One region of the Streptomyces sp. NPDC098789 genome, then DNA from elsewhere that is predicted to be linked to it. Evidence: riboswitches for the same ligand, from Rfam matches in the RefSeq annotation. Region 1 holds a riboswitch; each other region holds the start of a gene.
What was found. Region 1 has a riboswitch for cobalamin ahead of ACIQWR_RS26740 (prenyltransferase/squalene oxidase repeat-containing protein). Riboswitches for the same ligand answer to the same signal wherever they lie in the genome.
Positions count from the first base shown of each region.

Region 1 (7,563 bases):
ACACGGCGGCGCCGGCGATCAGGAGCACCAGCGCCCCGGTGGCGACGGCGGGCAGGTACGAGCCCGCGTCGTGGGCGGCGTCGGCGGCGGGCGCCGCCTCGACCACCTGGGGACCCGGCGCCGGGGCGGCCACCGCGGGGGCGCTGGTCGACGGAGCCGCGGTGGGCGTCGGCGGGGCGCTCGCGGAGGGGCCGACCGGCGCCGTCGGTCCGGGCGGCGAGGCCGAGGCCGCCGGGGCGGACGCCGCCGGGGGCGCCGCGGCCGGGGGCGGGTCCTGCGGCCGGGGGCCGGTGTCGACGTGCGGCGGGAGGGGCGCGGCGGTGCGGGTGTCCTGGGGCGCGGGCCCGCCCGTCGGGGCGGCGTTGTGCGCGCGCACCTGGTCGGGGGTGACGGAGGGCTTGCCCTCCGTGCCCTCGACGTTGGTCGCCCCGAAGATCCACAGGTCCACGCTGCCGGGCTTCGGCTTGTAGAGCATGGCGCCGAGCTGGCTGTACTCCCAGGTGTTCTGACCGGGGCCCGCGTGCCAGTACGACCAGTACGCCGAGGCGGGCGGGGTCAGGACGCAGTCGTCCTGCTGCGGCGTCGGGAACTGCCTGCCGCCCTGGTACCCGCTGTAGCCGATCCGGCAGATGAAGGCGGGGCCGTCGTGGCCGGTGCCGGTGGTGGCCCAGCCGCCCTGGTTGAGGAGTTCGTAGCCGGTGGTCGGCGTCGTACCGCAGGAGCGGTAGACCGGCCCGCCCCAACGGCTGAAGTCGACGGCGAGGACCGCTCCCGAACTGGTGGTGCACCGGCCCATCGGCTGCGGGGCGGCCCCGGCCGGGGCCGCGGTGGCGGTCAGGGCCGCCACCGCCAGCCCCAGCGCGGCGGCCGAGCGGGCCAGGGCGCGCGCCGCGCGGGCGAGCGGCGTTCCCGGATCCCGGCGGGTCGTCCATCGCTCCCGGCGCGTCATGCTCCGCTCCCGGTGCGCTCGCGGCGGCGTCCGGCGGCGCGGGTGACCGCCCAGCCGCCCAGGACCAGGAGGAGGGAGGCGACGGCGAGGGCGCCGACCTGGGTGCCGGTGGAGGCGAGGCCGCCCCCGCCCGAGCCGCCGGTCGCGCCCCCGCCGGACGCGGAACCGCCGGCCGAGCCCGCGCCGCCGCTCTCGCCCGGCGTCACGATGACGGGCGAGCCGTTGCCGCCCGAAGGCCGTCCGGAGGTGCTGGGAACGGGCTCCGGGGTGGTGCCGTTCAGGTCGCGGGTCAGCAGGCCGAAGGAGATGCCGGTGGCGCCGCCGACCGCCTGGGCCGAAGCGCGGACGTCGGATCCGGCCTGGCCCTCCTTGGCGATCCGGAAGCCGCCGTCGCCGTTCTGCTGCGAGCGCAGGAACTTACGGGCCTTCGCGATGCGGTCGGTGTACTTCGCCGCGTCCAGGGACATGCCCTGCACGGCCAGGGCCGCGGAGTTGACGGAGTTCCCGGACGCACCGGGGAAGCCGCCGTCGTCCTTCTGCTGGGCGGCCAGCCAGGCGATCGCCTTGTCGACGGCGCTCTGCGAGCCGGCGTCCGGGAGCAGGTCGAGGGCCATGGCGGCCATCGCGGTGGAGTCCACCTCGTCCTGGCTGGGCTCGCCGATGAGGCTGGGCCAGGCCCCCGAGGGGCTCTGGAGGCCCTTGAGGAAGGCGACGGGCTCGGCCGCGGCGGCGCCCTCCCCGGCGCGGACCTGGGCGATGACGCCGAGGGACTGGGAGAAGACCGAGGTGGCGTAGGTGTAGTTGCCCTTCGCCGCGCACTGCTGGGGCGTCTCGCTCTTGGCCGGGCAGATCCCCTTGGCGAGCGCGCCGATCAGGTCCTGGCCGCCGAAGGCGCGGGGGTCACGGCCGACGGCCTCGGCGAGGAGGGCCGCCTTGCCGAGGGAGCCGCCGCCCGCGTACTTGGTGCCGATGAGCGTCCAGTCGTTGACGGTGCGGCCCGTGCCGTCCTTGCCGCCCTTGTCGAGGAAGTCGACGATGTTGCGCAGGGTGGTGTTGTCCCGGCCGGTCGCGGCGAGCGCGTAGGCGCCGTCGATGGTCAGGCCGTAGTCGGCGAAGCCGGTGCCCGCGCCGCTCTCGTAGTACCGGCCCTGGACCAGCCGGCCGCGGTCGGCGAGGTACGCCGTTCCCCTGCCCAGGTCCGGGCCGTCACCGGCCGGCGGGGCGGTGGTGGGCGGAGCGGTGGTGGGCGGGGTGGTCGGCGTCGGGTCGGCCGGCTTGGTGGTCAGCAGGACCAGGTCGCTCTTGGCGCCCGCGACGGCGGCCGGGGCGGTGACGAACATCCGGGAGTCGGTGTCGTTCTCGTCGAAGCCGAAACCGCCCGTGGTGGACTGCCGCTTGGAGAGCCAGGAGAGACCGGCGTCCGCGAAGGCGTCGTCGCCGAGGGCGCGCAGCGCCTGGGCGGCCCAGGCGGTGGCGGCCGGGCTGCCGGTGGTCTCGTACGGGGCGGCGGGCCAGGCGCCGGTGGGCAGTTGGGACTTCTTGAGGCTGCCCCGGGCCTTCTGCACGACTCCGCCGTACCCACCGGCGCGCTGGAGGGCCAAGGTGATCAGGCCGGTGGCGATCGGGTCGCTGTCGCACCAGCCGCCGGAGCGGATGAGGACGCCGCTGAAGCCGCCGTCCTCGCACTGGAGGCCGACGAGCCGGTGCACGGCGTCGGCGGGCGGGGTGACCCCGCCGCCGAGCAGCGCGATGACGGCCATGGCCTGTGCGTCGGACTGGCCGGTCGTGCGGAAGTCGCCCTTGGTGAGGCAGCCGTCGACGGGGGCGCCGTCACCGATGTCGCGCGGGCACACGTACGTCAGGAGGTCGCCGAGCAGGTCGTGCCCGCCGAAGGCGCGCGGGTCCTTGCCCGTGGCCTCGGCGACGAGCGCGAGGCGCGCGGCGGCGGTCGCGTCGGGGATCCCGCCCTTGCCCGCCGGGTAGGCGTAGGCGTCGGTCTGCGCGGGCGTGGCCAGGAAGGCGGCCGCCTTCTTCGCCGCCGGGCTCCCCCGGTCCGCGGCGGTCAGCGCGAACACGGCTTCCGTGGTGAGGAAGTGGTTCGGGGTGGTGGCCCCGTCGTCGACGACCCGTTCCCCGTCCGTCAGCTTCCCGGTGATCCAGCGCAGGGCGGCCGGTACGTCGACCGCCCCCGCGGGCACGGTGGGCGGAGCGGTGGGCACGGCCGGGTCGGGGGTGACGCCGCCGCCGGCCCGGACGTCGTCGGGGGAGAAGGCGGGCTTGCCGGAGGTGCCGCCGATGGAGGTGGCGCCGTACACCCAGGCGTCCACATCGCCGGGCTTCGGGTTCCGGGCCATGGCGCCCAGCGGGCTGTAGGTCCAGTTGCGCTGCCCGGGCGAGGCGATCCAGTAGGACCAGTACGCGGTGGCCTGCGGGGTGACGGTGCAGGGCTCCTTGTCCGGAGTCGGGTACTGCGTACCGGAGTCGAAGGACCCGTTGCCGATGCGGCAGACGAAGGCGGGGCCGTCGTGGACGGTCCCGGTGGTCGTGAACCCGGCGGTGTGCAGCAGCTCGTACCCCGTCGTCGGGGTCGTGTCGCAGCCGCGCTGGACCTTGCCGCCGAAGGGGCCGAAGTCCACCGCCACGATGGCGCCGGCGGTGGCCGTGCACTGCTCGATCGGGTCGGCGTGGGCGACCGGGGGAGGAGTGAGGAAGGCCACTGCCGCACCGAGCGTCAGGAAGGACGCGGTGACGAGCGAGAGGAACCGCCGTCTCGGCCGCGTCCGTTGCGCCTGCTGTTCGGTCCCCACCGCGGCCCTCGTCTCTGCCGGGCGGCTGCGTGCGTGGCGATCGGCCCCCACCCGGCCCTCGGGCCACGGGGGAGCTGTTACGACCACGCCGTAGTCCGCGACGGCGCTCTTCGTGCTGTGTTTCGGCCCCAGGCATTCCGACTCGCCCGGGACGAACCGGGCCTACGGTTGCGGGTCAGTGCCGGAATTCGACCGGCTTCCCCTGGAGCTGAGCAGTTATCAGCCGGAGTGCAACACGGATTCCGTGGACGCGTCAAGGTGGCCTACGTCTCAGGCGACGCCCCCACGGCGCGGGCCGGTCCCTCCGCGGGCCGGGCGGCTGGCGGTGGCTTGATCACTCGGGTAGCGTCCAGGGCTGCCACATGGGGGAACCCGGTGAGAATCCGGGGCTGACGCGCAACGGTGTGGGACGGCGGGGGCCGTTCCGGAGCCCGAATGCCCATACGGCGATGCAGCAACAGGAAGCCGTACCACGCGTTCCGGACGGCGGCTCTCCGGCCCGTGCCCCAGCCGTGTCCCTGCGACGGCGACGTGAGGCCCGAGCGGTGAGCGGCCGGCGTCCGCCGATTTCCAGGAGCAGGCCATGTCCCGTCCCCGTACCTCCCGCCGCCTCGCGCTCGCGGTTCCCGCCGCGCTCGGTGCGCTCGTCCTCACCGCGCTGCCCGCCTCGGCGACCTCGTCGCCGGCGCAGATCGCCACCTCCAAGACCAATGGCGTCGCCTACCTCAAGTCCCTCCAGGCGGCGGACGGTTCCTACGCCGGCTCGGGCCTGTCCAACGAGTGGGCCTTCAGCACCTTCGCCGCCGCGGGCACCGCGGTCGTCGACGTCTACCCGGGCGGCGACACGACGAAGAACGCGCGCACGGTCTACCGCAACCTGCTGTCGACGGCGGGGTGGCCGCAGGCCGCGCCGGTGGTCACCGACTACGAGCGCGGCACCCTCAACGCCTACGCCGCCGGCATCGACCCGGCCCGGGTCTCGGCCTCGCGCAACCTCGTCGCGAACATCTACTCCTACTGGCAGACGGCGGAGGCCGGTTACTTCGGCCCTTCCGGAAACTTCAACGGCACGGTCTTCGCGGCGCTCTCCCTGCGCGGCGCCAAGACCCAGAGCGGCGCCGACCGCATCCCGCAGGCGCTGACCGACTCGATGGTCACCCGCATCCGGGCCAACCAGCACGCGGACGGCGGCTGGACGTTCCAGAAGGGCGAGGGCAACCCCACCGTCCTCAACTCCGCGAGCGACGTCGACATGACCGGCGCGGCCATGGCCGCCCTCTGCGTCTCCGGCGTCCCGAACACCGACACCGGCGTCGTCAAGGCGAAGAACTTCCTCAAGAGCACGCTCGTTTCCGGCAGCGGCGCCTTCAACTCCCTCTACGGGGTCAACACCAGCTCGAACGGCTGGGGCGTCGCGGGCCTGAACGCCTGCGGATTCAACCCGCAGACCGGAGACTTCCTCACCGGCAGCGGCAAGACCCCCGTGGACTTCCTGATCGCCAACCAGTACAACCCGGCGGGCGGTTTCAAGTACAAGCCCTCCGACACGGCCCCCACCGCCTACGCCTCGATCGACGCGCTGCGCGCCGTCGCGGGCGGCGGTTTCACCACGGCCCCGCCCGTCCCCGTCACCCCCGGCGCCCCGCAGTGGGTGGCCCAGTCCGCCTTCACGGCCGGGACCGCCACCAAGCTGGCGCTGACCGTCGACGACGGCGCGGGCAACCTCAAGGTCTGCTCGGTCGCCTTCACCCCGACCGCCGCGACCACCACCCTCGGCGACGTCCTGACCGCGGCGACCACCGGCGCCACCCCGTCGGGCTGCGTCACGAGCGCGACCCCCGCCTCGGGCACCGGCGCGATCACGGCCGTCAACGGCAAGGCCAACAGCGGCGGGAACACCTGGAAGATCAGCGTCGACGGCTCCGCCTTCGCCGGGGCCCTGCGCGAGACGGTCATCAACGTGGGCGACACCATCGCCCTGCGCTGGGGCGCCTGACCCCGTCCCGGGTACGGGTCCCCGCGCGCGGGGACCCGTACCCGGTCGCTCCCGTCAGGCGGCGGGCTTGCCGGGCTGGTCGTGGGTGGAGCAGTGGATGCCGCCGCCGCCCGAGGCGATCGTGTCGATCGAGACCGGTACGACGTCCCGCTGGGGGAAGTGCTCCCGCAGGATCCCGCGGGCACGGTCGTCCGCCTTGGCGTCCCCGAACTTGGGCATGAAGACGGCGTCGTTGGCGACGTAGAAGTTGGCGTAGGTGGAGACGAAGTCGTCGCCCTCGCCCCTGATCCGGTTCAGGTCGGGCTGCGGGAGGTCGATGATCTCGAAGCGCCGGCCGCGGGCGTCCGTCGTCTTCGACAGGACGGAGCGGGCCTGGTCGGCGGAGCGCGACCAGGAGTCCGGCGGGGTGCTGGGGTGGGCGCGGTCCAGCAGCACCACGCCCGGTTCGGTGAAGCGCACCAGGCTGTCCACGTGGGCGTCGGTGATGTCCTCGCCGCGCACACCGGCGAGCCAGACCACCTTCTCGACGCCCAGGGTCTGCTTGAGCTCCGCCTCCAGGGCGTCCCGGCTCTTGCCCCGGTTGCGGTTGTCGTTGACGATCGAGCTCTCGGTGATCAGCAGGGTGCCCTGGCCGTCGGTCTCGACGGAGCCGCCCTCGGCGACGAAGGGGGCCTGGACCCGGGGGATCCCGTACTTCTGGAGCACGGCGCGGGCGACCGCCCCGTCGTTCTTGTGCTCCTGCTTGTTGCCCCAGCCGTTGAAGTTGAAGTCGACGCCGATGACCTTGCCGCCCTCCTCGACGAAGACGGGCACGGTGTCGCGCGCCCACAGGTCGTCGACCGGCAGCGGGATGACCTCGACCCGGGCGCCGCAGGCGCGCTGGGCGGCGTCCACCTGGTCCGGGCGGGCCATCATGACGACCGCCTCGTAGTCGCCGACGGCCCGGGCGATCCGGGCGATGTCCTCGCGGACGTAGCGCAGGTCCTGCTTCCAGACCGAGCTGAGCGCCGGCCAGGCCATGAAGGTGCGGGTGTGGCTCTCCCACTCGGCGCCCATGCGGCGCTTGCCGTTGCCCGAGGCGGCGAGGGAGGGCGCGGCGAGGGCTTCTGCCCGGGCTCCGGTCGTGGCGGGCCCGCAGGCCGCGGAGCCCAGCACGACTGCGCCGATACCGGTGAGGGTGCGAAGGACGGTCCGTCGGGTGGGGGGCGGGAAGGACACGGGGGACTCCGATCGTGGGCTGGCGGCAGGTGCATCCGGCCTGGGCGGGAGCGCGGTATGACGTAGACGGACAAACCGGTCTCTACGCACAAGGGTGCGCGCTCCGCGCCGCAACGGCCGCTCGGTACGGAGAGTGATGCGACCACGTGCTGTCACTCTGGCACTGACTGAACATTCAGTCAACCCGGGGCCTCCGTCGAGGAGCGCCGTTCGGGCGGCCCGCAGGGGCCACGGGCGGCTCGTGGCCGCGCCCGGCTGCCCGCGGGATCGGCCCGATCCCTTGCGCCGGGCCGACCCTCGCCACCAACCGTCCGTCGCGCCCCTCCCGTCGCCCCCCGTCACGGGGCGCCGGACATCCCCGAGGAACGGGCGTCGAAGCCCTGGTGGGCGCGCGCGGTCTGGTGTTTCCTGGATGACGCTCAGTGACCGGACGCCGCCTGAATCTCCGACACGCAGTCGACCGTCAAGCCGATGGGGGAGACCCATGACCGCTGCGCACGACGCCCCGGACATCCTGTCGCCGCAGTTCGCCGAGGATCCGTATCCGACCTACCGCGTCCTGCGCGAGAGCGCGCCGCTCGTCTGGCACGAGG
Region 1 covers NZ_JBIWAJ010000014.1:173,792-181,354, reverse strand. Annotated here, with positions in the region: gene ACIQWR_RS26745 (hypothetical protein) at 1-949, opposite strand, end outside; gene ACIQWR_RS26740 (prenyltransferase/squalene oxidase repeat-containing protein) at 946-3,756, opposite strand; cobalamin riboswitch at 3,866-4,004, opposite strand; cobalamin riboswitch at 4,122-4,197, shown strand; gene ACIQWR_RS26735 (hypothetical protein) at 4,340-5,752, shown strand; gene ACIQWR_RS26730 (agmatine deiminase family protein) at 5,807-6,970, opposite strand; gene ACIQWR_RS26725 (cytochrome P450) at 7,455-7,563, shown strand, end outside.

Region 2 (7,563 bases), on a different contig from region 1:
CGATGTCGCCGACCACGACCACCGGGAAGCGCGCGGCCCGTGCGATCCCCATGTTCACGATGTCCGTGCGCCGCAGGTTGATCTCGGCCGGACTGCCCGCCCCCTCGCAGATCACGGCGTCATACGTGCCCCGCAGTTGCTCCAGGCAGTCCGTGACGATGCCGAGCAGCTGCTCCTGGCGCCCTCCGTGGTAGCCGCGCGCGCTCATCTCGCCCACCGGCTTGCCCAGCAGCACCACCTGGCTGCTGCTGTCGCTGCCGGGCTTGAGCAGCACCGGGTTCATCAGGGCGGTCGGCTCGACCCGGGCCGCCTGGGCCTGCATCGCCTGGGCGCGGCCGATCTCGGCGCCCTCCAGGGTGACGAAGGAGTTCAGCGACATGTTCTGGGCCTTGAAGGGGGCCACCTTCACGCCCTGGCGGGCCAGCCAGCGGCAGATGCCCGCCGTGACCACGCTCTTGCCCGCGTCGGAGGTGGTCCCGGCGACCAGGAGCCCCCCGCCGCGCCGTGCGCCGCTCATGCGCGTCCCTTCGCCTTCGTCGTACGGGCCGGACCGCTGCGGTCCGACGTGCAATGTGCCACCAACACCCGCAAGGACACGCAGGCCCCGAGGGAGATCCAGGTCACCCGGCGGGACAGCCGCACGGCCCGCTCGATGTCCGCGACCTCGACCGGGCGGCCCGCCGCCCCGTTCAGCACCGCCCGGTGCTCCACGCGCCCGGCGTACGCCAGGGTCCCGCCGAGGCGGACCCCGAGCGCCCCGGCGAAGGAGGCCTCCACCGGTCCGGCGTTCGGGCTGGGGTGGGCCGCGGCGTCCGCGCGCCAGGCCCGTACGGCGCCCCGCCGGTCCGGTCCGGCCAGTACGGCGGCCAGCGCGGTCAGCCGCGCGCCCGGCCAGCCCGCGACGTCGTCGAGCCGGGCCGAGGCCCAGCCGTAGCGCAGGTGGCGGGGGGACTTGTGGCCGACCATCGCGTCGAGGGTGTTCACGGCGCGGAAGCCCAGCAGCCCGGGCACTCCCGCCAGGGCGCCCCAGACCAGGGCGCCGACGACGGCGTCGGAGGTGTTCTCGGCGACCGACTCCACGACGGCGCGGGCGATCTGCTGGTCGTCCAGGGCCTGCGGGTCGCGCCCGCACAGGTGCGGCAGCCGCTCGCGGGCCACCTCGGTGTCCCCGGCGGCGAGCGCGCCCCCGATGGCGCGGGCCTCGCGACCCAGCGAGGTGCCGCCGACCACCGCCCAGGTCGCGGCGGCGGTCAGGGCGATGCGGGCGGCGGCGGGCCGGGAGCGCACGGCGCGGGCGCCGAGCGCGCCGACGGCGGCCGCGCCCCCGGCGCACACCAGGGCGTGGACCGCGCCCCGGGCGCGGCTCTTGCCCCACAGGGCTCGTTCGACGGTGGCGGCGGCCCGCCCGAAGGCGGCGACGGGATGCCCGCGGCGCGGATCACCGAGGATCCGGTCGCCGATCAGGCCGGCCGTCGCGCCGTACGCGAAAACGCGATCGGCACGCATGTGGCAGGTAGGTCCTCACTCAGGGTCCGCGCCCTGGTTCGACGTGTCCGGTGGCGAGAGTTCCTGGCTTCCGGGAGCCTTCGGCTCCTCGGTGACAGTGGCGGGACCGCGCCGGATTCGCACCGGACTTCCTCTTCATGCCGCCGTATTGGCTCGGGCAGTCCACCACGCACCGCGAACGCCCGTCAACTTGCCGTTGACCTGCGAAAGCTCCCCCCGGCCGCGGGCCGGAGGGAGCTTTCGGACGTGCTGGTGCGGGAGGGGCGCCCGGGGGTGACCGGGGTGTCAGCTGACGATCAGGTAGATCGCGTAGCCGACGGCCACCGCGCACAGTGCGAAGCAGGCGTACGCGCCGGTGCGCGCCAGGTGGGCGGTGCCGCCCTGGCCGGTCGCGGTCTCGTGCTTCGAGAGGCCCACGATGCCCAGGGTGAAGAGGGTCACGAGGGCGACGGTCGCGGAGAGGCTGACGCCGAACACGGAGCCGAGTGCTGCCCAGTCGATCTTCATACTGCCGATTCCTCTGTGGGTCAGACCGCGGCGGCGGGAGCCGCCGGTGCCGGGGGAGCGGCCGGGGCCGGGGTCGGGATGGTCGCCTTGAAGGCCTCGTCCGTGACCGCGGCGGTGGTGCCCGCGACCGGCGGGACGGCCACGGCGGCGATCGCGGTGGTGACCACGCCCGGCGCCTCGGCGGCGGTGTCCGCGGTGGTGCCGGCGGCCTCGTTCACGTTGGTGTGGTCGACGACCTGGCGGCGCGAGATCAGCCAGATGGCGACGCAGGAGCCGACGAGGAAGAGGGCGACGGCGGCGACGCCGACGTCACCGGTGCGCATGACCAGCTCGGCGCCCGCGGCCACCAGGGCGGCGGCCGGCAGGGTCAGGCCCCAGGCGATGAACATCCGGCTGGCGGTGGACCAGCGGACCACGCCGCCCTTGCGACCGAGACCCGCACCCATGACCGCACCGGAGCAGGCGTGGGTGGTGGAGAGGGAGAAGCCGAGGCTGGAGGAGGCCAGGATGACGCTCGCGGCCGAGGTCTGGGCCGCGAAGCCCTGCTGCGGCTGGAGGTCGGTCAGGCCGCTGCCCATGGTGCGGATGATGCGCCAGCCACCGAGGTAGGTGCCCATCGCGATCGCCATGCCGGCGGAGACGATCACCCAGACCGGCGGGTTGGAGCCGGGCGCGAGCGCCCCGCCCGCGACCAGCGCGAGGGTGATGATGCCCATGGTCTTCTGCGCGTCGTTGGTGCCGTGCGCGAGGGAGACCAGACCGGCCGAGGCGATCTGACCGGCCTTGTAGCCCTTGGCGGAGGTCTTCTTGTCGACGTTGGCGCCCAGCTTGTAGGTCAGCTTGGAGGCCAGCATCGCGGCCACACCGGCGACGATCGGCGCGGCGATCGCGGGGAGCAGCACCTTGGTGACGAGCGTGTCGCCGTTGACGGCGCCGAGGCCGGCGGAGGCGACGGCCGCGCCGACCAGGCCGCCCATCAGGGCGTGCGAGGAGCTGGACGGCAGGCCGACCAGCCAGGTGACGAGGTTCCAGAGGATCGCGCCGACGAGCGCGGCGAAGATCACTTCCGGCTGGATGCCTTCTTCGTTGACCAGGCCCTTGGAGATCGTCTTGGCGACCTCCACGGACATGAAAGCGCCGACGAGGTTCAGCACGGCGGACATGGCCACCGCCGTCTTGGGCTTGAGCGCGCCGGTCGAGATGGTGGTAGCCATCGCGTTGGCCGTGTCGTGAAAACCGTTCGTGAAGTCGAACACGAGAGCGGTGATGATCACGATCCCGAGGAGAAGCGTTATGTGCTCCATTTACCCAGGCTTCTGTTTGACGTCAGTGGCTAGCCGACCGTAGGCAATCTGGGTGAACGGAAGATGAACTGGAACGGGCGGAGCGGTGTACCGGTCGGGGGTCGATTTGGGGCCCTCGTCCCGGTTGATAGGTCGATCCATCGATTTACGCACGTCAGGCCGGGGTTGGCTACCGGCCGGACGGGGGCATTCCGACCCGCCCGGCCACTCGCCCGGACGCCCGGACGAGATCCAGATCACGCCCGGAGCGGCGTCGGAGCGGAGCCTGGGCGGAGGCGGGGCGGACCCCGCCCGCACCCTGGTCGGGGTCCGGGTCCGGACCCTGCGGAACGCTCGGCTCCGTCGGCCGGGACCGACCGCTCCACTGGCCGGGGCGGGCGTGCCGGTCGACACTGGAGCGGTGCGCTCCGCAACGACGACGGCAGCGGCCGTCACCACCACCCTCACCGCCGCCGCAGGCCTGGCCGCGGCGGCCACGGTCGCCGCGGTCGCGGTCGGCCGGCACGCGGCCGACGCGGCCCTGCGCAACGAGCCCGGGCGGCCACTGCCCGGCGGGCCCCGGCTCACCGTCCACTCCACCGCGGCGGACCGGGTCGCGCTGACGCTCTCCCTCGCCTCCCTGCGGTCCGGCACGTACGCGCTGGCCGCGCCCGGGGTGCACGCGGTCGTCGGGGCGGTCCTGCCCGACGCCCCGCACGACCCGGACACCGTCGTGCGCCGCCTGGTGGGGGTCACCCACGGCACGCTGGCCCCCGGCGCCCGGGTCCGCCTGACGCCCCAGATCCACGTGGGCGACCCGCGCACCGCGCTCGGTCTCGACCACGCCGACGTGGACGTGCCGGGGGAGCTGGGCGCCCTGCCCGCGTGGTTCGTGCCCGCCGCCCGCGACACCTGGGTGATCACCGTCCACGGACTCGGCGGCACCCGGGAACACCCGATGGTGGTCATGCCCTTCCTGAACCACCACCGCCTCCCCGTCCTCGACCTCGCCTACCGCGGCGACCTCGGCGCCCCCCGCCCGCCGGACGGCCTCGGGCACCTCGGCGCCTCGGAGTGGCGCGACGTGGACGCGGCCATCCGCTACGCCCTCCGCTTCGGCGCCCGCCGGGTCGTCCTGCACGGCTGGTCCACCGGCGCCACCATGGCCCTGCTCGCCGCGGAGCGCTCCGCCCTCGCCGGCAGGATCTCCGGCCTGGTCCTCGACTCCCCGGTGCTGGACTGGCGCACCACCCTGGAGCGGCTCGCCGCCGCCCGGGGCACCCCGGCCGCACTGCTCCCGCTCGCGGTGCGGGCCGCCGAGGGCCGTACCGGGCTCCGGGTCGACCGGCAGCCCCCGGGGGCCGATCCGGCGGCGCTGCGGATGCCCGTACTGATCTTCCACGGGCCGGACGACGCGCTCGCGCCCTGGGAGCCCGCGCGCCGCCTCGCCGCGGCCCGGCCCGACCTCGTCACCCTGCGGACCGTCCCGGGCGCCCCGCACGGGGCGATGTGGAACGCGGACCCCGCGGGCTACGAGGAAGCCCTGCGCAGGTTCCTCACCCCTCTTATGTAGCCACCGTGGCGGGAAGGGTGGTTTGCCCCGTTATCGACCATCACCCTCCAGTGGTAACGAACGGTTCCGTTTGGGCTTTCGGGCAGTGACGGGCGAGACTGCTTCCGTGACGTCCCGAAAGCCTGATGAGCAGTTGGCTCGCGACTCCAGACTCCGACTCGTCTCTGCGCGCTCCGTCGCCACGGCCCGCAAGGCGGTGACGGACCGGAGCACCCGGCCGGCACCCCGGCCGCCGGCGGGCACCCCCGCCGCGCCCGACCTCGCGAACCGGGCCCGCGCCTCGCTGGCGGACGCCGTGCGCCTGGCACGCTGGGCCGAACACCACCTCGGTGTCGCCGACGGGTCCCGGCCCGCCCCCGCGGGCGCGCTGCCCGCCGCCGACGTCGAACGGGCCGCCCGCCACCTGGGCCTGACGCACGGCCAGATTCAGGTCGGCTGGGACCGCGCCCGCCTCGCCGGCCTCGTCGAGGTGCACGGCGGCCACGCCCGCCCCGGCTGGCGGCTGCGCGCCTGGGACCGCGACGACACGGCGGTCCTGCGCGGCTGGGTCGCGCTCTTCGACGCCTGGTCGCTCGTCCACCCGGCACCCGCCGACATCGCCCCCTCGGCCGTCGCCGACGTGGTCGAGTCGATGCCCCAGGTCCTCTCCCTGCTCCAGCTCTCCGCGGGCCCGGTGACCGTCCCCGCGCTGCTGGACCTGCTCGGCCAGCGCGTCGTCGAACTGCGCGACGAGCGCTGCGAAGTCCCCTACGACGCCCCCGCGTCCGACCTCCAGGCGCCGGGCGCCGCCGACCGTCCCGTCCCGCTGGCCCGCCTGCTGCGCTGGGCCCTCGGCGGCCTGGCCGCCGTGGACGCCGTCACCCTGGGCCCCGCCATGGCCGCGCTCACCCCGCTCGGCAGCTGGGCGGTCTGGGTCAAGCTGGAGCAGATCTGCGTGGCCGCGCAGAGCCCCGCCGGGAACATCGAGCAGTCGGCCGCGGCCATGCTGCACGGCTGCGCCCGGCTCACCCCCGGCCCGGCCCGCGCCGAATACCAGGCCTGGCTCGCCGCCCGCCCGGTCGGCCACGCCGTCAGCGAGCTGCTGCACGCCGCCCGCGGGGAGGACGCGCTGCTGCGCGGCCTGGCCTTCGAGGCGCTGCGCGTGGTCGGCGCCCGGGCCGAGCCCGAGGTCCGGGCCGCATCGCGCGAGGCCGCGCTGCGTCCCTACGCCCTGCTCTGGCTCGCCGAGCACGACGGGGTGGACCCCGACGAGGCCCAGGAGGTGCTCACCCGCGAGGAATCGACCTGGCTGTGGGTCGACACCGCCGCGGCCATCGCCGACCACGGCGAGGCGGAGCTGCTGGCCCGCCACCTCGACTCGGCCGTGCGCACCACCGTGCCCCGGCTGCTGGACGAGGTCCGCGCGGTCGGTCACCCGCGCACCGTGCAGGTGCTCGTGGCGCTGGCGGCCGCGCACCCCGACCCGGCCCTGGCCAAGGCGATGCGCCGCGCCGCCTTCCAGGTGCACACCGGCGGGGTCTAGGGCCTGTCGTCGACGTCGGGCCGCCCTCCGGGCGACGACGCGACGTCGACGACACCCCCTGGCCGACGACGTGCGCGCCGCGGGGTCAGACCTGCGGCGCGTACGTCCCGAAGCTCCAGATGTTGCCCTCGCCGTCGCGGGCCATGTAGTCCCGGGACCCGTAGTCCTGGTCGGTCGGCGGCATGAGGATCTCCACCCCGTGCTCCGCGGCCCGCCGGTGGTGCGCGTCCACGTCCTCGACCACGATGTACACCCCGGTCGGGCCGGCGTCGGCCATGGCCGCGTCGAAGACCCCGCCCCGGCCCTTGCTGCCCAGCATCACCATGCCGTTGCCGTAGGCCAGCTCGGCGTGCATGACCGCGCCGTCCTCACCCTCGTACACGGCGGCCTGGGTGAAGCCGAAGGCCTCGGTCAGCTGTTTGATGGCGGCCTGGGCGTCGCGGTAGAGCAGCGTCGGAAAGATGGTCGGAACACCTGCCACGGCGATCACTCCCTCTCGTCGATGTGACCCGGGTCACCAGTCTCGCAGGAGGGTGCGACAGTCAGCGGAAGGTGTTGCACTGGGCCATGTCGCCCGTCCGGTAGCCCTGGTAGAACCACTGCTGGCGCTGCTCGGCGCTGCCGTGCGTCCAGGATTCCGGGGTCACCCGACCCTGGAACTTCTCCTGGATCCGGTCGTCGCCGACCGCCGCCGCCGCGTCGAGGCCGTCCCTGATGTCCTGCTCGGTCAGGCTGGTGATCAGCGGCCGCCCGGTGGTCTTGTCCGGGGTCTTGGTGGCGTTGTGCGCCCAGACCCCCGCGTAGCAGTCGGCCTGGAGCTCGACCTTGACCGCGTTGCTGTTCGCGCCCTGCCGTCCGTCCTGGGCCTTCTGCAGGGTGCCGGTCAGGTTCTGGATGTGGTGCCCGTACTCGTGGGCGATCACGTAGGCCTGGGCGAACGGGCCGCCGCTCGCGCCGAACTTGGTCCGCAGCTCGTTGAAGAACCCCAGGTCGAGGTAGACCTTCTGGTCGCCGGGGCAGTAGAACGGGCCCACCGCCGAGGTGGCCGTGCCGCAGGCGGTGCCGACCTTCCCGGTGAAGAAGACCGTCTGCGCCGGGGTGTACTGCCCGCCCCGCTTGGTGAACTCCTGCTTCCAGAAGTCCTGCGTGCTGTTGACCACGGCGACCAGCCG
Region 2 covers NZ_JBIWAJ010000015.1:39,906-47,468, reverse strand. Annotated here, with positions in the region: partial or broken gene ACIQWR_RS27315 (cobyric acid synthase) at 1-517, opposite strand, end outside; gene ACIQWR_RS27310 (cobalamin biosynthesis protein) at 514-1,506, opposite strand; cobalamin riboswitch at 1,541-1,688, opposite strand; gene ACIQWR_RS27305 (hypothetical protein) at 1,792-2,013, opposite strand; gene ACIQWR_RS27300 (anion permease) at 2,034-3,317, opposite strand; gene ACIQWR_RS27295 (alpha/beta hydrolase) at 3,718-4,869, shown strand; gene ACIQWR_RS27290 (hypothetical protein) at 4,976-6,391, shown strand; gene ACIQWR_RS27285 (VOC family protein) at 6,477-6,872, opposite strand; gene ACIQWR_RS27280 (neutral zinc metallopeptidase) at 6,934-7,563, opposite strand, start outside.
Region 2: it holds a riboswitch for cobalamin, as region 1 does, so the genes downstream of both, ACIQWR_RS27310 (cobalamin biosynthesis protein) here and ACIQWR_RS26740 (prenyltransferase/squalene oxidase repeat-containing protein) in region 1, are expected to answer to the same signal.

Region 3 (7,563 bases), on a different contig from region 1:
GCCACAGCCGCTCGGCGCCGCGCCGGGCCAGGGTGTGCTCCTCGCGGACGCTGCCGGAGAGGCGGACGACGTCCTCGGCGGAGTAGGTCCGCTCGATGCCGGCCCAGCGGGGGTCGCTCACCCACCGCTGCTCCAGTTCCCGGGCCGCCGCCGTCGTCGTTCCCGCCTGGGCCTGAGCCTGATTCCGGTCCTGAGCCTGAGCCTGCTGCGTGGCCATGGCCGTCTCCCCTGAGTCACGTCAAAAAGTGGACATGTGAAATGTGCGAATGAGACATCGACGAGTCACCGGGTGACACTCGGTGCACCCTGCACACCGTGGTGCGCGATCCGCCCTCGGCGCCCGCCGGACGCTTCTGCGGGCTTCCTGGCCGCAGTCCGACTCTGGCAGTGGCACCGAGTGCCATCAACCGTGGCCGCATGCCACGTTCTGCGCATCTTCTTCGCCGCGATTGCCAAGATTGCGAAGGGTGCACGGTCCGCCGCCGCGCCTACACTCACTTTCCTACTCACTGGTAGGCGGTACGGGGGGCACGATGGGCAAGACCTATGCGGGGGCGCGGCTGCGGCGGCTGCGCGAGGAGCGGCGGCTCAGCCAGGCCGAGCTGGCGCGCCGACTGGAGATCTCCCCCAGCTACCTGAACCAGATGGAGCACGACTCGCGCCCGCTCACGGTGCCCGTGCTGCTCCGGCTCACGGAGGCGTTCGGCGTCGATCCCGGCTTCTTCGCGGAGCGGGACGGCGCGCGCACGGTCGCGGACCTGCGCGAGGCACTGGCCGACGACATCACGGCCGCCCGGGTCTCCGCTTCCGAACTGGCCGAGCTGGTCCAGCGGTTGCCGGCCGTCGCAGGGGTCCTGCTCGACCTGGGGCGGCGCAACGTCGCCCTGACGGAGCGGCTCTCGGACGCCGCCGACGGCAGGGCCGGGGGGACCGTCGGCGGACCCCGGCCGCCGCACGAGGAGATCCGCGAGTTCTTCTACCGCCGCCAGAACTACCTCCACGACACCGATCTCGCGGCCGAGGAGCTGGCGGGCGCGATCGGCATCCGCCCCGGCGGCGTGCTGCCCGCCCTCGCGGACCGGCTGGCCGAACGGCACGGCGTGCGCCTGGCCCCGGACGCCGACCGGCTGCACCGCTACGACCCCGCGCGGCGGACCCTGCACCTGTCGCCGCGGCTGCTCCCCGGTCAACAGGCGTTCCGGATGGCCACCCAACTCGCGCTCCTCGAACACGGAGCGGGCCTGTCCGCCCTCGCCTCGGAGGACTTCGACGAGGGCTCGGCCGCCTGGTCACTGGCCCGGATCGGCATCGCGAACTACTTCGCCGCGGCGCTGGTGCTCCCGTACGGGGCCTTCCACGCGGCGGCCGAGGAGGAGCGCTACGACATCGAGAAGCTCACCGTCCGCTTCGGTCTGGGCTACGAGACGGTCTGCCACCGCCTCAGCACACTCCAGCGGCCGCGCCTGCGGGGCGTGCCGTTCTCCTTCGTCCGCGTCGACCGGGCCGGGAACATGTCCAAGCGGCAGTCCGCCACCGGATTCCACTTCTCCCGGGCGGGCGGCACCTGCCCGCTGTGGAACGTCTACGAGGCCTTCGCCGCCCCCGGCCGCATCCACGTCCAGATCGCCGCCATGCCCGACGGCGCGCGCCACCTGTGGACCGCCCGGGCCGTCACCCGGCACCGCGGCGGTTGGGGCGAGCCCGGCAAGACCTTCGCGATCGGCCTCGGGTGCGAGATCCGGCACGCCTCCCGCCTGGTCTACTCCGACGGGCTCGACCTCGCCAACGCCTCGGCCGCCACGCCGATCGGCATGGGCTGTCGCCTCTGCGAACGCCTCGAATGCCCCCAGCGCGCCGCTCCCCCGCTCGGTCGCACGCTCGCGGTCGACGAGAACAGCAGCACCTTCGTGCCCTATCCGGTCGTCGCCGAGGACGGTTGAGCCGCGCCGGCCATCCGGGCCGGCCGTGCCGGTGGGGATGGCGAAGGTGGGGGTGGACTTACTAGGACGTCCAACTATATGTTCGTGGCACAAGGTCCGCGGTGCAGGGAAGCCGGTGTGAATCCGGCACGGTCCCGCCACTGTGACCGGGGAGTGTGCTGCCCTCCACACGCCACTGACGGCTTCACGTCGGTGAGGCGGACGGCACGCGGTGATCCGGGAGTCAGGTTACCGGCCGCGGAACGTTCCGTGTTGTCCACGAGGATGGAGCAGACACGCATGGCACCGGTCCGTACCCACGACCCTGGTGATCCGGCGGAGCGAGCGGCGACCCCCGCGCTCTAGCTCATCGGCCGCCTCCGGCAGCCCTGTCCCACGGCACCCCACGCGACGGACCCGACCCGGGTCCGGTTGCCGGTGCGCCGTGCCGTCCCCGGATCCTCACCTGACGAGAGCAGGCTCCCATGGTCCGCGAACTCACCCATTTCATCGGCGGAAAGCACACCACCGGCACGTCCGGCCTCTTCGCCGACGTCCACGACCCCAACACCGGCGCCGTCCAGGCCCGGGTCCCGCTCGCCGGACGCGCCGACACCGAGGCCGCCATCACCGACGCCGAGGCGGCGCAGCGCGAGTGGGGCGAGTGGAACCCGCAGCGCCGGGCCCGTGTCCTGCTGCGCTTCCTGCAACTCATCGAAGGCGAAAGGGAGTCGCTGGCGCGACTGTTGTCGGCCGAACACGGCAAGACCGTCGCCGACGCCCACGGCGACATCCAACGCGGCCTGGAGGTCGTCGAGTTCGCCGCGGGCATCCCCCACCTCCTCAAGGGCGAGTTCACCGACAACGCCGGAACCGGCATCGACGTGCACTCCCTGCGCTCACCGCTCGGCGTCGTCGCGGGCATCACCCCCTTCAACTTCCCCGCGATGATCCCGCTGTGGAAGGCCGCCCCCGCGCTCGCCTGCGGCAACGCCTTCATCCTCAAGCCCTCCGAGCGGGACCCCTCCGTACCCCTGCGGCTGGCCGAGCTGTTCCTCGAAGCGGGGCTGCCGCCCGGCGTGTTCAACGTGGTCAACGGCGGCAAGGAGGCGGTCGACACGCTGCTGACGGACCCCCGGGTACAGGCGCTCGGCTTCGTCGGCTCCACCCCGATCGCCGCGCACATCTATGCCACCGCCGCCGCCCACGGCAAGCGCGCCCAGTGCTTCGGCGGCGCCAAGAACCACATGATCGTGATGCCGGACGCCGATCTCGACCAGGTCGTCGACGCCCTGATCGGGGCGGGCTACGGCTCGGCCGGCGAGCGCTGCATGGCCATCGCCGTCGCCGTCCCCGTCGGCGAGGAGACCGCCGACGCGCTGGTCGCCCGCCTCAAGGAGCGCATCGCCACCCTGCGGATCGGCCGCTCCGACGACGCCACCGCCGACTTCGGCCCGCTGGTCAGCCGGGACGCGCTGGACCGGGTCCGGCGCTACGTCGACATCGGGGTCAACGAGGGCGCCGAACTCGTCGTCGACGGGCGCGGGTTCACCCTGCCCGGGCACGAGAACGGCTTCTTCGCGGGGGCCACCCTCTTCGACCGCGTCACCCCGCGCATGCGGATCTACCGCGAGGAGATCTTCGGTCCGGTGCTGTGCGTGGCCCGCGCGGCGGACTACGAGGAGGCGCTGCGGCTGCCCACCGAGCACCCGTACGGCAACGGCGTCGCGATCTTCACCCGCGACGGCGACACCGCCCGCGACTTCACCCGCCGCGTCGGTGCGGGCATGGTCGGCGTCAACGTGCCCATCCCGGTCCCCGTCGCCTACCACACCTTCGGCGGCTGGAAGCGGTCCGGCTTCGGAGACCTCAACCAGCACGGCCCCGACTCGATCCGCTTCTACACCCGTACCAAGACCGTCACCTCGCGCTGGCCCTCCGGGGCCAAGGAGGGCGCGAGCTTCACCATCCCGACGATGGGCTGAGCCGGTGACCACCACACTGACCCCCGATCAGCTCGCCCTGGCCGAGGTCACGCTCGACTTCGCACAGGAGCAGCTCGGTCCGTACGCCGTCGGCTGGGACCAGGACAAGCACTTCCCGGTGGACGTGCTCCGCAAGGCGGCCGACCTCGGACTCGGCGGCGTGTACGTCCGTGAGGAGCACGGCGGTTCGGGGCTGAACCGCGCCGACGGCGTCCTCGTCTTCGAGGCCCTCGCCACCGGGTGCCCCTCCATCGCCGGGTACCTGTCCATCCACAACATGGTCGCCTGGATGATCGACCGCTACGGCGACGCCGCCCAGCGCGACCGGTGGCTCCCCGCGCTGTGCTCGGCCCGGTCCCTCGGCAGCTACTGCCTGACCGAGCCGGGCGCCGGGTCGGACGCGGCCGCGCTGCGCACCCGGGCCGAACGGGTGGGCGACGACTACGTCCTGAGCGGGGTCAAGCAGTTCATCTCGGGAGCCGGCGCGGCCGAGGTGTACATCGTCATGGCGCGCACCGGTGGTGAAGGATCGGGCGGGATCTCCGCCTTCGTGGTCGAACGCGACGACCCCGGCGTCTCCTTCGGCCCCAACGAGCGCAAGATGGGCTGGAACGCCCAGCCCACCCGGCAGGTGGTCCTCGACGCCGTCCGCGTTCCCGCCGACCGACGGCTGGGCGCCGAGGGCGACGGTTTCCGCATCGCCATGAACGGCCTGAACGGCGGCCGCCTGGGCATCGCCGCCTGCTCGCTGGGCGGTGCGCAGAGCGCACTGGACCGCAGCCTGGCGTACCTGGCCGACCGCGAGGCCTTCGGAGCACGGCTGTTGGACGCGCAGGCGCTGCAGTTCCGGCTCGCCGACATGGCCACCGAGCTGGCCGCGGCCCGCGCGCTGGTCCGCCAGGCCGCCGCCTCGCTGGACCAGGGCGATCCGTTGGCCCCGCAACTGTGCGCGATGGCCAAGCGGTTCGCCACCGACACCGGCTACTCCGTCGTCGACCGGGCCCTGCAATTGCACGGCGGGTACGGCTACCTCAGCGAGTACGGCATCGAGAAGATCCTCCGCGACCTGCGGGTGCACCAGATCCTGGAAGGAACGAACGAGGTCATGCGCATCATCGTCGCCCGCGGGCTCACGGAGGCCCTGCGATGAGCCCCACCGCCGCCGAAGGCGCCGACCACGTCCTCCTGCACACCGAGGGACGGGCCGGGTACGTGACCTTGAACCGCCCCCGGGCGCTCAACGCGCTCACCCACGCCATGGCCCTGCGCATCGACGCGGCACTGACCGCGTGGGAGCACGATCCGGCCGTCGGGACCGTCGTCCTGCGCGGCGCCGGTGAGCGCGGCCTGTGCGCGGGCGGCGACATCCGCTCCATCCACGCGGACGCCCGCAGCGGCTCCACCGCCTCGGCGGACTTCTGGCGCGACGAGTACCGGCTCAACGCCCGGATCGCCCGCTACCCCAAGCCGTACGTCGCCCTGATGGACGGCATCGTGATGGGCGGCGGCGTCGGGATCTCCGCCCACGGCAGCGTCCGGATCGTCACCGAACGCTCCCGCGTGGCCATGCCCGAGACCGGCATCGGCTTCGTCCCCGACGTCGGGGGCACCTACCTCCTGACGCTGGCGCCCGGCGAGCTGGGCACGCACCTCGCCCTCACGGGCACGCCGGTGGACGCCGCCGACGCCCTGCTGTGCGGCCTCGCCGACCACTTCGTACCCGCGGCGCTGCTGCCGCAGCTGTCCGCGGACCTCGCCCACGCCGACGTGCACGAGGTGCTGGAGCGGTACGTCGTGCCCGCGCCCGGCGGCGGGCTCCGCGCCCAGCGGGAGTGGATCGACCACTGCTACGCGGCGGACACCGTGGAGGAGATCCTGGACCGGCTCCGCGCCAGCGGCGCACCGGCCGCGAAGGAGGCCGCCGACCTGCTCCTGACGAAGTCGCCCACGGCGCTGAAGGTGACCCTGGCCGCACTGCGCCGCGCCCGCACGTTGGGCCCGCTGGAACGGGTCCTGGAACAGGAGTACCGGGTCTCCTGCGCGGCTCTGACCTGCCCCGATCTGGTGGAGGGCATTCGCGCTCAGGTGATCGACAAGGACCGCGCGCCGCACTGGAGCCCGGCCTCGCTCGCCGAGGTCGGTGCGGCCGATGTGGCCCGGTTCTTCGCCCCGCTCGGCGAGCGCGAACTGCGCCTCGCCGTGACCGACTCTCCCCAGGAGGTGCCGTGGTGAGCACGACCGTAGCGTTCATCGGGCTCGGGCACATGGGCGGGCCGATGGCCGCCCAGCTGGTCCGGGCGGGACACCGGGTCATCGGTTTCGACCTGGCGCCCGAGGCCCTGGCCGCCGCGGCGGCCGCGGGGGTGGAAGCCGCGCCCTCGGCGGTCCGGGCCGCGGCCGAGGCGGACGTCGTCATCACGATGCTCCCCGCGGGCCGCCACGTCCTCTCCCTCTACCAGGAGGAGGGCCTCCTCGCGGCGGCCCGGCCCGACACCCTGTTCGTCGACTGCTCCACGATCGACGTCGCCGATGCCCGGGCCGCGCACGCGGCGGCCGTCGCGGCCGGTCACCGGGCGCTGGACGCGCCGGTCTCCGGCGGGGTGGCGGGTGCCGAGGCCGCGACCCTCACCTTCATGGCGGGCGGCGGCGGCGAGGAGTTCGCCCGGGCCGAGCCGCTGCTGGCCGTCATGGGCAAGAAGACCGTGCACTGCGGCGCGCCGGGCGCCGGGCAGGCGGCGAAGATCTGCAACAACATGATCCTCGGCATCTCCATGATCGCCGTCAGCGAGGCGTTCGTCCTGGCCGAGCGCCTCGGCCTGGAGCACCAGGCGCTGTACGACGTCGCCTCCACGGCGTCGGGTCAGTGCTGGGCGCTCACCGTCAACTGCCCCGTGCCCGGGCCCGTACCGGGCAGCCCCGCCAACCGGGACTATCGGCCCGGGTTCGCGGCTCCCCTGATGGCCAAGGACCTGGGGCTGGCGGCGAACGCCCTGCGGGCCGGGAACGTGGACGCGCCCCTGGGCCTCAAGGCCGCCGAGCTGTACGCCGACTTCGCCGCGGGCGAGGGGCGCGAGCTGGACTTCTCGGCGATCGTACGGACCCTGCGCCCCGCGGCCGAAGCCGGCCTCCGAGCCGGCCCCGACACCCACAGCCACACCCACACCGACACCGACACCGACACCGAGCAGAACGGAACGACCGCCCCGTGACGCAGACGTACGAGACCATCCTGGTCGAGCGCAAGGGCCGGGTCGCGCTGGTCACCCTGAACCGGCCCAAGGCCCTGAACGCCCTGAACCTCCGGGTCATGACCGAGGTGGTCGCGGCCACCGAGGCCCTCGACCGGGACCCCGAGGTCGGCTGCATCGTCCTGACGGGCTCGGCGAAGGCCTTCGCCGCCGGGGCCGACATCAAGGAGATGCGCCCGCGGAGCTACATGGACATGTACCTCTCCGACTGGTTCACGGCCTGGGACCGGCTCGGCCAGCTCCGGACCCCCACCGTCGCGGCCGTGTCCGGCTACGCCCTGGGCGGCGGCTGCGAGCTCGCCATGCTCTGCGACGTCCTGCTCGCCGCCGACACCGCCGTCTTCGGCCAGCCGGAGATCAAGCTGGGCGTCATCCCGGGCATCGGCGGCTCCCAACGGCTCACCCGTGCCG
Region 3 covers NZ_JBIWAJ010000003.1:193,958-201,520, forward strand. Annotated here, with positions in the region: gene aceA (isocitrate lyase) at 1-217, opposite strand, end outside; gene ACIQWR_RS08375 (short-chain fatty acyl-CoA regulator family protein) at 534-1,940, shown strand; cobalamin riboswitch at 2,009-2,195, shown strand; gene ACIQWR_RS08380 (CoA-acylating methylmalonate-semialdehyde dehydrogenase) at 2,405-3,904, shown strand; gene ACIQWR_RS08385 (acyl-CoA dehydrogenase family protein) at 3,909-5,054, shown strand; gene ACIQWR_RS08390 (enoyl-CoA hydratase/isomerase family protein) at 5,051-6,136, shown strand; gene mmsB (3-hydroxyisobutyrate dehydrogenase) at 6,133-7,113, shown strand; gene ACIQWR_RS08400 (enoyl-CoA hydratase) at 7,110-7,563, shown strand, end outside.
Region 3: it holds a riboswitch for cobalamin, as region 1 does, so the genes downstream of both, ACIQWR_RS08380 (CoA-acylating methylmalonate-semialdehyde dehydrogenase) here and ACIQWR_RS26740 (prenyltransferase/squalene oxidase repeat-containing protein) in region 1, are expected to answer to the same signal.

Region 4 (7,563 bases), on a different contig from region 1:
GGCCTTCACGTCGAAGCCGACCCAGTCCAGCAGGCCCTCGTCGAGCAGCCGGGCGAAGCGGCGCGGGAAGGCCCCGCCGGTGTGCAGGCCCACCTGGTGGCCCAGCGCGCGGGCCTCGCGGATCGCCTCGGCCAGGCCGCGCTGGAGCAGGGGTTCGCCACCGGAGAAGACCACGCCGTCGAGCAGGCCGGTGCGCCGCGCGAGGTGGCGCAGCACCTCCTCCCAACTCACCGCGGCGGGTGCGAGTGGGGGGAGCAGGTCGGGGTTGTGGCAGTACCCGCACCGCCAGGGGCAGCCCTGGCAGAAGACGGTGCTGGTCAGCCGGCCCGGCCAGTCGCAGGTGGACAGCCGCGACCAGCCGCCGATCCGGATCACGCCCCGGCTCCCGCTCCCGCGCCCGAACCCGTGTCCGCTCCAGGCGCTCCCTCGGCGTGCCGGAAGTGGACGCGCTCGGCGTGCTCGCCCTTCTTGCCGATGTTGAAGGAGGTCACCGGCCGGTGGTAGCCCATGACCCGTGTCCACACCTCGCAATCGGCGCCGCACCGCGGGCAGTTCGGCTGCTCACCCGCGAGGTAGCCGTGCTCCGCGCAGATCGAGAAGGTCGGGGTGACCGTGAGGTAGGGCAGCCGGAACCGCTCCAGCGAGCGGCGCACCAGGGACCGGCAGGCCTCGGCGGTGGGGATCCGCTCCGACATGTAGAGGTGCAGGACCGTGCCGCCCGTGTACTTGGCCTGGAGTTCGTCCTGCCGCTCCAGCGCCTCGAAGGGATCGTCGGTCCACCCGACGGGCAGCTGCGAGGAGTTGGTGTAGTAGGGGTTGGCGTCCGTGCCCGCCTGGAGGATGTCGGGGAAGCGCCGCCGGTCCTCCTTGGCGAAGCGGTACGTCGTCCCCTCGGCCGGGGTGGCCTCCAGGTTGTAGAGGTTCCCGGTCCGCTCCTGGAACTCCACCATGCGTGCGCGGACGCGGTCCAACAGGCGCACGGCCAGCGCGTGCCCGGCCTCGGTGGTGATGTCGTCCGCGTCCCCGGAGAAGTTGCGGATCATCTCGTTGATCCCGTTGACCCCGATGGTCGAGAAGTGGTTGCGCAGGGTGCCCAAGTAGCGCTTGGTGTACGGGAACAGCCCGCCGTCGATCAGGTCCTGGACGGTGATCCGCTTCAGCTCCAGGCTGTCCTTGGCCAGCTCGCACAGCCGGTCCACGGCCGCCATCAGGGCGTCCTCGTCGCCCGCGTGGACGTGTCCGAGGCGGGCGCAGTTGAGCGTGACCACGCCCAGGGAGCCGGTCTGTTCGGCGCTGCCGAAGAGGCCGTTGCCGCGCCTGAGCAGTTCGGTGAGGTCGAGCTGGAGCCGGCAGCACATGGAGCGGATCATGTTCGGGGACAGCTCGGAGTTGATGAAGTTCTGGAAGTACGGGAGCCCGTACTTCGCGGTCATCGCGAAGAGCCGCTCGGCGTTCTCGCTCTCCCAGGGGAAGTCCCGGGTGATGTTGTAGGTCGGGATCGGGAAGGTGAAGACCCGGCCGGTGGCGTCCCCCTCCGTCATGACCTCGATGTAGGCCCGGTTGATCAGGTCCATCTCGCTCTGGAGCTCGCCGTAGGTGAAGTCCACCTCGGCGCCGCCGATCACGGGGACCTGCTCCCGCAGGTCCTCGGGGCAGGTCCAGTCGAAGGTGAGGTTGGTGAAGGGGGTCTGGGTGCCCCAGCGCGAGGGCACGTTCAGGTTGTGCACCAGCTCCTGGACGCACTGCCTGACCTGGGCGTACGTCATCGCGTCGAGGCGGACGTAGGGGGCGAGGTAGGTGTCGAAGGAGGAGAAGGCCTGGGCGCCCGCCCACTCGTTCTGGAGGGTGCCGAGGAAGTTGACGATCTGACCGACGGCCGAGGACAGGTGCCGGGGCGGGCCGGAGTCGATCTGGCCGGGGACCCCGTTGAACCCCTCGGTCAGCAGGGTGCGCAGGGACCAGCCCGCGCAGTAGCCGGAGAGCATGTCCAGGTCGTGGATGTGGAAGTCGCCCTCGCGGTGGGCGCCGGCGATCTCGGCCGGGTAGACGCGCTCCAGCCAGTAGTTCGCCGTCACCTTGCCCGCCGCGTTCAGGATCAGGCCGCCGAGCGAGTAGCCCTGGTTGGCGTTGGCGTTGACCCGCCAGTCCCGGCGTTCCAGGTATTCGGTCACGGTCTCTACGGCGTCGACGGCAGCAGTCACGGCAGCCCTCCCACGAGGCTCGGCACGGAAGTGTGGTTCGTTCGCCGGCAGGTGTCGGACTCGCGCGGCGCCCCGTCCCCGTCGGGGGAAGGGCGTGCGCTCACCGTTGCGGGGCAGTCCCGGATTCGCATCGGGTTCCCTGTTGCCTCGGTCGGGGCGGACATGAGCGAGCATGAGCGTGACCCCGCCGAACCGGCAGGGCCAACACTACATATGGATATGACCGCCCAGTGCGACCACTAGATATTGGGTGACCTTCGTCCCCGGAGAGGGTCCCAAAGTCCCTCCCACCCGTCCGGCCGGCCGCCCTCGCGCGCCGGCGCCGCTACGAAGCGCGACCGCTGGTGGCCCCGTAGTACTGGAGGTCCTGGACCGCGACCTTGCGGTCCACCGGGTACGGCAGCTCGACCGCGGTCGAGGTGGCCCCGTCGCGGACCGCCCGGGCGGAGCTGGTGCCGGAGCGCAGCTCCAGCAGGTGCGACCCGACTCCGGCCGGGGCCTCGTAGGCGTCCGCGTCCCCGCCGGTCGCGGTACGGACGGTGGCCGGCGCGGTCAGGAAGCTGAGCACCTCCACCGCGTCCCGGGGCGCGGCGCTGCCCTTGCGCAGGGACATCACCAGGGACTGGGTCCCGGTCGGGTCGGTCGCGGCGAACTGGGTGCGCGAGGTCAGGTAGAGCGTGTCCCGGACGATCCGCGGCCAGGCGCCCGTCTTGAACCGGGTCAGGTAGTAGGAGGAGATGTCCAGGTAGGTGTGGCCGTTGTGCAGGGAGGGTGCGAACTGGCTGCCCTCCGAGTAGTCGTTCCAGGTGGTCAGCTGCACCCAGTCGGCGCCGTCGTCGATGGCGTGCGTCCAGGTGGAGCGCAGGGTGGCGGTGTTCCCCGCCTCGTCGTAGATCCCCTGGTTGGGGCGGGCGTCCTGGACGGAGACCGGTTGCATCCAGATCTTGCCCGCCTCGTGCGCGCGCCGGACGTCGCCGGCCGCGCCGTCCTGGCCGACGTAGCTGCGGCTGCCCCATTCGGAGAACCCGTAGCTGATGGGCGCGAACCGCGCGCCGTGCGCGCCGAAGTCGAGGAAGAGCGGGACGAACGCGGTGCGGATGCCGTGCTTCGACTTCAGCAGGTCCAGCACCCGGGTCCACCAGGCGACGTCCTTCTCCTCCGCCTTGAACGGGGAGACGACCAGCCGTCCGTCGCCGAGCCGGTGCGCGGCGGGTGCCACGGCGAGCGCGGCGAGCGCGGCCGCGAGCACGGCCGGGTCGTCCGTCTTGAGGGAGGTCATGTCCGGCATCAGCATGACCTTGAAGTCGGGATCGACCGAACGGGCTGCCTCCATCAGGAGGTTGGCGCGGTCCCAGTTGGGGCCGGAGAGGGAGAGCAGGTCGAGGGTGAATCCGTCGATCCCGGCGGCGCGGGCCGTGCGCACCTCCTGACGGAGGTTGGCCAGCTCCCAGTTGCCCTGTTGGGGCGCTACGGGCAGCGGTCGGTCGCGCAGCAGCCCGCCGTAGCGCTCGTGCTTGCCGTTCTCCCCCGCCGGGGCGAGGTAGTTGCGGGTGTAGTAGTCGCCGTCCGCGCTCGCGTTGTCGAGGGAGAGCGGGTAGGGGGTGAAGTAGTGGGCGAAGACCAGCTTCTTGCCGGCGCGCAGCGCGGTGGCGTCCGGCAGGTCGAAGGGCAGGGCGCCGGCGGGCCGCACGCCGCCGCCCGCCGCGCCCCCGTCGTCGCCGGCGCCCGCGCTCCCCGACGCGGCGGGGTCCGGGCTCGCGTCGGGGGCGCCGCTCCCCGGGGTGCCGGCGGAGCGGCCGTGGTCGCCGGGTCCGGTGGACCAGGGCGCGCCGATGTCCGGCGCCGAGCGGTCCGGGCGGGGTCCGGCGGAGAAGGGGTCCCAGGCGATGCCCGTCGCGGCGAACACCCCGACGAGGAGGAAGCCCGAGACGAGCGCGGCCAGCAGCATCCGGCCGCCGCGCAGGCCCGGGCGGCGCCGGTGCGATAAGGGCCGACCCTGTCGCTGCGCACTCATCCTGGTCCCCTTCCGGAACGTGCCCGTGTCCGGGGCTGCACAGCAGTAGAGCCGATTCCCGACATCCGGACAACCGTTCCCCCTCCGGTCGGGCCGGGCGCGTACGTCAGGGGAACCACGCCGACTACGCAGAGCGTCTCGACGGCCGGGGGACGGTCAACACCCTGTACGGAATGCGAAATTCCCCTGGCCTTACGGCACAACTGGCGCATAATCGACCGCACGCGGCTCGAATCAACCCTGGCGCCGCGTTGGGCCACGCATGCAATGGGGGGCATCGTGCCGATGGGGGATCCGAACGGGAGACAGGAACGGCAACCGGGGTGCACGGGGACGCTGCCGGCGACCTCCGCCGAGTTGTCCCGGCTGCTCACCGCCGTCCGGCGGGGGCGGGTGCTGACGGTGACGGGAGGGTTCGGCGCCCCGCGGAGCCTGCTGGTGCGGGAGATGGCACGGCGCCTGACCTCGAACTTCTGCGACGGGGTGGCCGTCGTCACCCTCGAATACGCCTGCGGGGTCCGCGAATTGGTGGGTGTGCTGGGCACCGTACCGGGGATCCCCTACCTGCCGCGCGGGTCGGCCAACGCCGCCTCGTGGCTCGCGGAGCGGGACATGCTGCTCGTCCTGGACGGCTCCGACCGACTCACTCCCGAGGCCCTGAACTGGCTCCGGGCCCTGCTCGCCCGCGCGCCGGGGCTGCGGATCCTGGCCGCCGGGCGCTACCCGCTCGCACTGGAACAGGAGCGGGTCCACCGCCTCTGATCCGATTCCGTCTCCGGGCGGAGCCGGATGGCTCCACAATGGTCGCCCGATCGCCAACCGGCGGACGACGAGGGGGACATGATGAGCAATCAGGACGTACCGGCGGGCTTAGGCCGACACGAGAGGACCTTCGCGGCGGGTTCCGGCAGCGGACCTTCCAGGGCGCGCCGACGCAGATCCGCGAGCCTCAGCGTGGGCGCGGTGGTGGTCTTCTTCGTGGTGGTCGGGCTGGGGATGTTCGCCGCGGGCAAACCGCTCTTCATCGCGCTCATGCCCCCGGTCCTCGGCGGGGCGGCGTTCCTGTGGATCTGGCGCCACAGCATCTCGACGATCAACTTGGAACCGTACGACGAGGTCGAGTTGTACGAGCACGGACTGCTCGGGCGGGCAGGCCGCAAGCAGCGGGCCCTGCTCTGGAGCGAGGTCTCCTCCTACGAGGTCGGTCTCTATCAGCCGCCGATGAAACTCACCGAGGACGGCATGAAGCCCACTCGGTCGCACGGCACCAAGATGCACTTCTCCCGGGACGGCGACGGCGACTTCGAGGTGATGCTCAGCGGCATCGCGGAGGGCGACGCGCTCATGGCCGAGGTGTCCGCCCGGATCATGGCGCACCTGCTGCCCGCCGCCCTGGAGACGGTCCGCTCCGGCCGGGCGATGGAGTTCGGACCGCTCTCGGTCGATGCCACCGGCATCCACCGGGACGTCCGCACGGTCACCTGGGACGACTTCGACGCCTTCGTGGAGAACCCGGGGTCGAGGGTGGCCGTGCGGGACGTCAACGGGAAGGAGTCGCTCCACAGCAAGGCGAGCGAACTGCCGAACCGGGCGGTCCTGCACGCACTCATCCAGCGCTTGCAGGCGGAGCGCTCGGCAGGTTGAACCCGGGCCATTCCTCGGCGAGCAGGCCGAGGATCACCTCGTCGATGAAGGCGCCGTTCGCCCAGCCGGACTGGCGCAGGGTGCCTTCGAGGGTGAAGCCCGCCGCTTCGGCGGCGCCGATCATCGCGGCGTTGTCGGCGAGGGTCTCCAGCTGGAGGCGGTTGAAGCCGCGCACGGTGAATCCGTAGTGGCACAGCAGCAGGACCGTCTCCAGCCCCAACCCGCGCCCGCGGCTGCCGGGCAGCAGCGACAGCCCGACGTGCGCGAAGCGGTTGTGCGTGTCGATGCCCCAGAGCACGGCCTCGCCCGCGAGCTCCCCCGTGGCCCGCTCCACCACCGAGAAGCAGGCGGACTTCTCCGAGGCCCCGGCGGGTTCGAAGGGAGAGTGCCCGCCCGTGGCGGGCAGCGGGCGCCAGGGCTGGGCGTTGGCCCGGGAGTGGGTGGGCACGTCGTCGTACAGCTCGGCGTGCAGCACGGCCACGTCGTCGGCGTGTCGGGCGCGCAGCCCGACCAGGTGTCCATTGATCACCCGGTATTACTAGCCGCCGCCGGTCGGGGCCCACAACCGGATTACGTCCGCACGCACGACCGCCCCGGCCGGAGGGTTCCCGGCCGGGGCGGAGCGTTGCGTTGCGCGCCCGGGTGGGCGGGCGCGCGGGCGGATCAGCCCAGGAGCGCGAGCGCCTGGTTCAGCGTCGTGGACGGACGCATGACGGCCGTGGCCTTGGCGACGTCGGGCTGGAAGTAGCCGCCGATGTCGGCCGGGGAGCCCTGGACCGCGATCAGCTCGGCGACGATGGTCGCCTCCTGCTCGCCGAGGGTCTTCGCGAGGGTCTCGAAGGAGGCCGCCAGCTCGGTGTCCTCGGTCTGGCGGGCCAGCTCCTGCGCCCAGTACAGGGCGAGGTAGAAGTGGCTGCCGCGGTTGTCGATGCCGCCGAGGCGACGGCTCGGCGACTTGTCCTCGTCCAGGAACGTGCCGGTGGCGCGGTCCAGGGTATCGGCCAGCACCTGGGCGCGGGCGTTGCCGGTGGTCTGCGCGAGGTGCTCGAAGGAGACGGCCAGCGCGAGGAACTCGCCGAGGCTGTCCCAGCGGAGGTAGTTCTCCTTGACGAGCTGCTGCACGTGCTTGGGGGCGGAACCGCCGGCACCGGTCTCGAAGAGGCCGCCGCCGTTCATCAGCGGGACGACCGACAGCATCTTGGCGCTGGTGCCCAGCTCCAGGATGGGGAAGAGGTCCGTCAGGTAGTCGCGCAGCACGTTGCCGGTCACCGAGATGGTGTCCTCGCCGCGGCGGATGCGCTCCAGCGAGTAGGCGGTGGCCTTCTCCGGCGACAGGATCTCGATGGTCAGGCCATCGGTGTCGTGGTCGGCGAGGTAGGTCTTCACCTTCGTGATCAGCTGGGCATCGTGCGCGCGGGTCTCGTCCAGCCAGAAGACGGCCGGGGAGCCGGTGGCGCGGGCGCGGGTGACGGCGAGCTTGACCCAGTCCTGGATCGGCAGGTCCTTGGTCTGGCAGGCGCGGAAGATGTCACCGGCGGCGACCTCCTGCTCCAGGACCGTGGTGCCCGCGGCGTCGACGAGGCGGACGGTGCCCGCGGCGGCGATCTCGAAGGTCTTGTCGTGGCTGCCGTACTCCTCGGCCTTCTGGGCCATGAGGCCGACGTTCGGCACCGAGCCCATCGTGGACGGGTCGTACGCGCCGTG
Region 4 covers NZ_JBIWAJ010000006.1:5,760-13,322, forward strand. Annotated here, with positions in the region: gene ACIQWR_RS14605 (anaerobic ribonucleoside-triphosphate reductase activating protein) at 1-375, opposite strand, end outside; gene ACIQWR_RS14610 (ribonucleoside triphosphate reductase) at 372-2,201, opposite strand; cobalamin riboswitch at 2,230-2,413, opposite strand; gene ACIQWR_RS14615 (glycoside hydrolase family 71 protein) at 2,527-4,215, opposite strand; gene ACIQWR_RS14620 (hypothetical protein) at 4,501-4,977, shown strand; gene ACIQWR_RS14625 (DUF6585 family protein) at 5,179-5,859, shown strand; gene ACIQWR_RS14630 (GNAT family N-acetyltransferase) at 5,822-6,388, opposite strand; gene ACIQWR_RS14635 (NADP-dependent isocitrate dehydrogenase) at 6,523-7,563, opposite strand, start outside.
Region 4: it holds a riboswitch for cobalamin, as region 1 does, so the genes downstream of both, ACIQWR_RS14610 (ribonucleoside triphosphate reductase) here and ACIQWR_RS26740 (prenyltransferase/squalene oxidase repeat-containing protein) in region 1, are expected to answer to the same signal.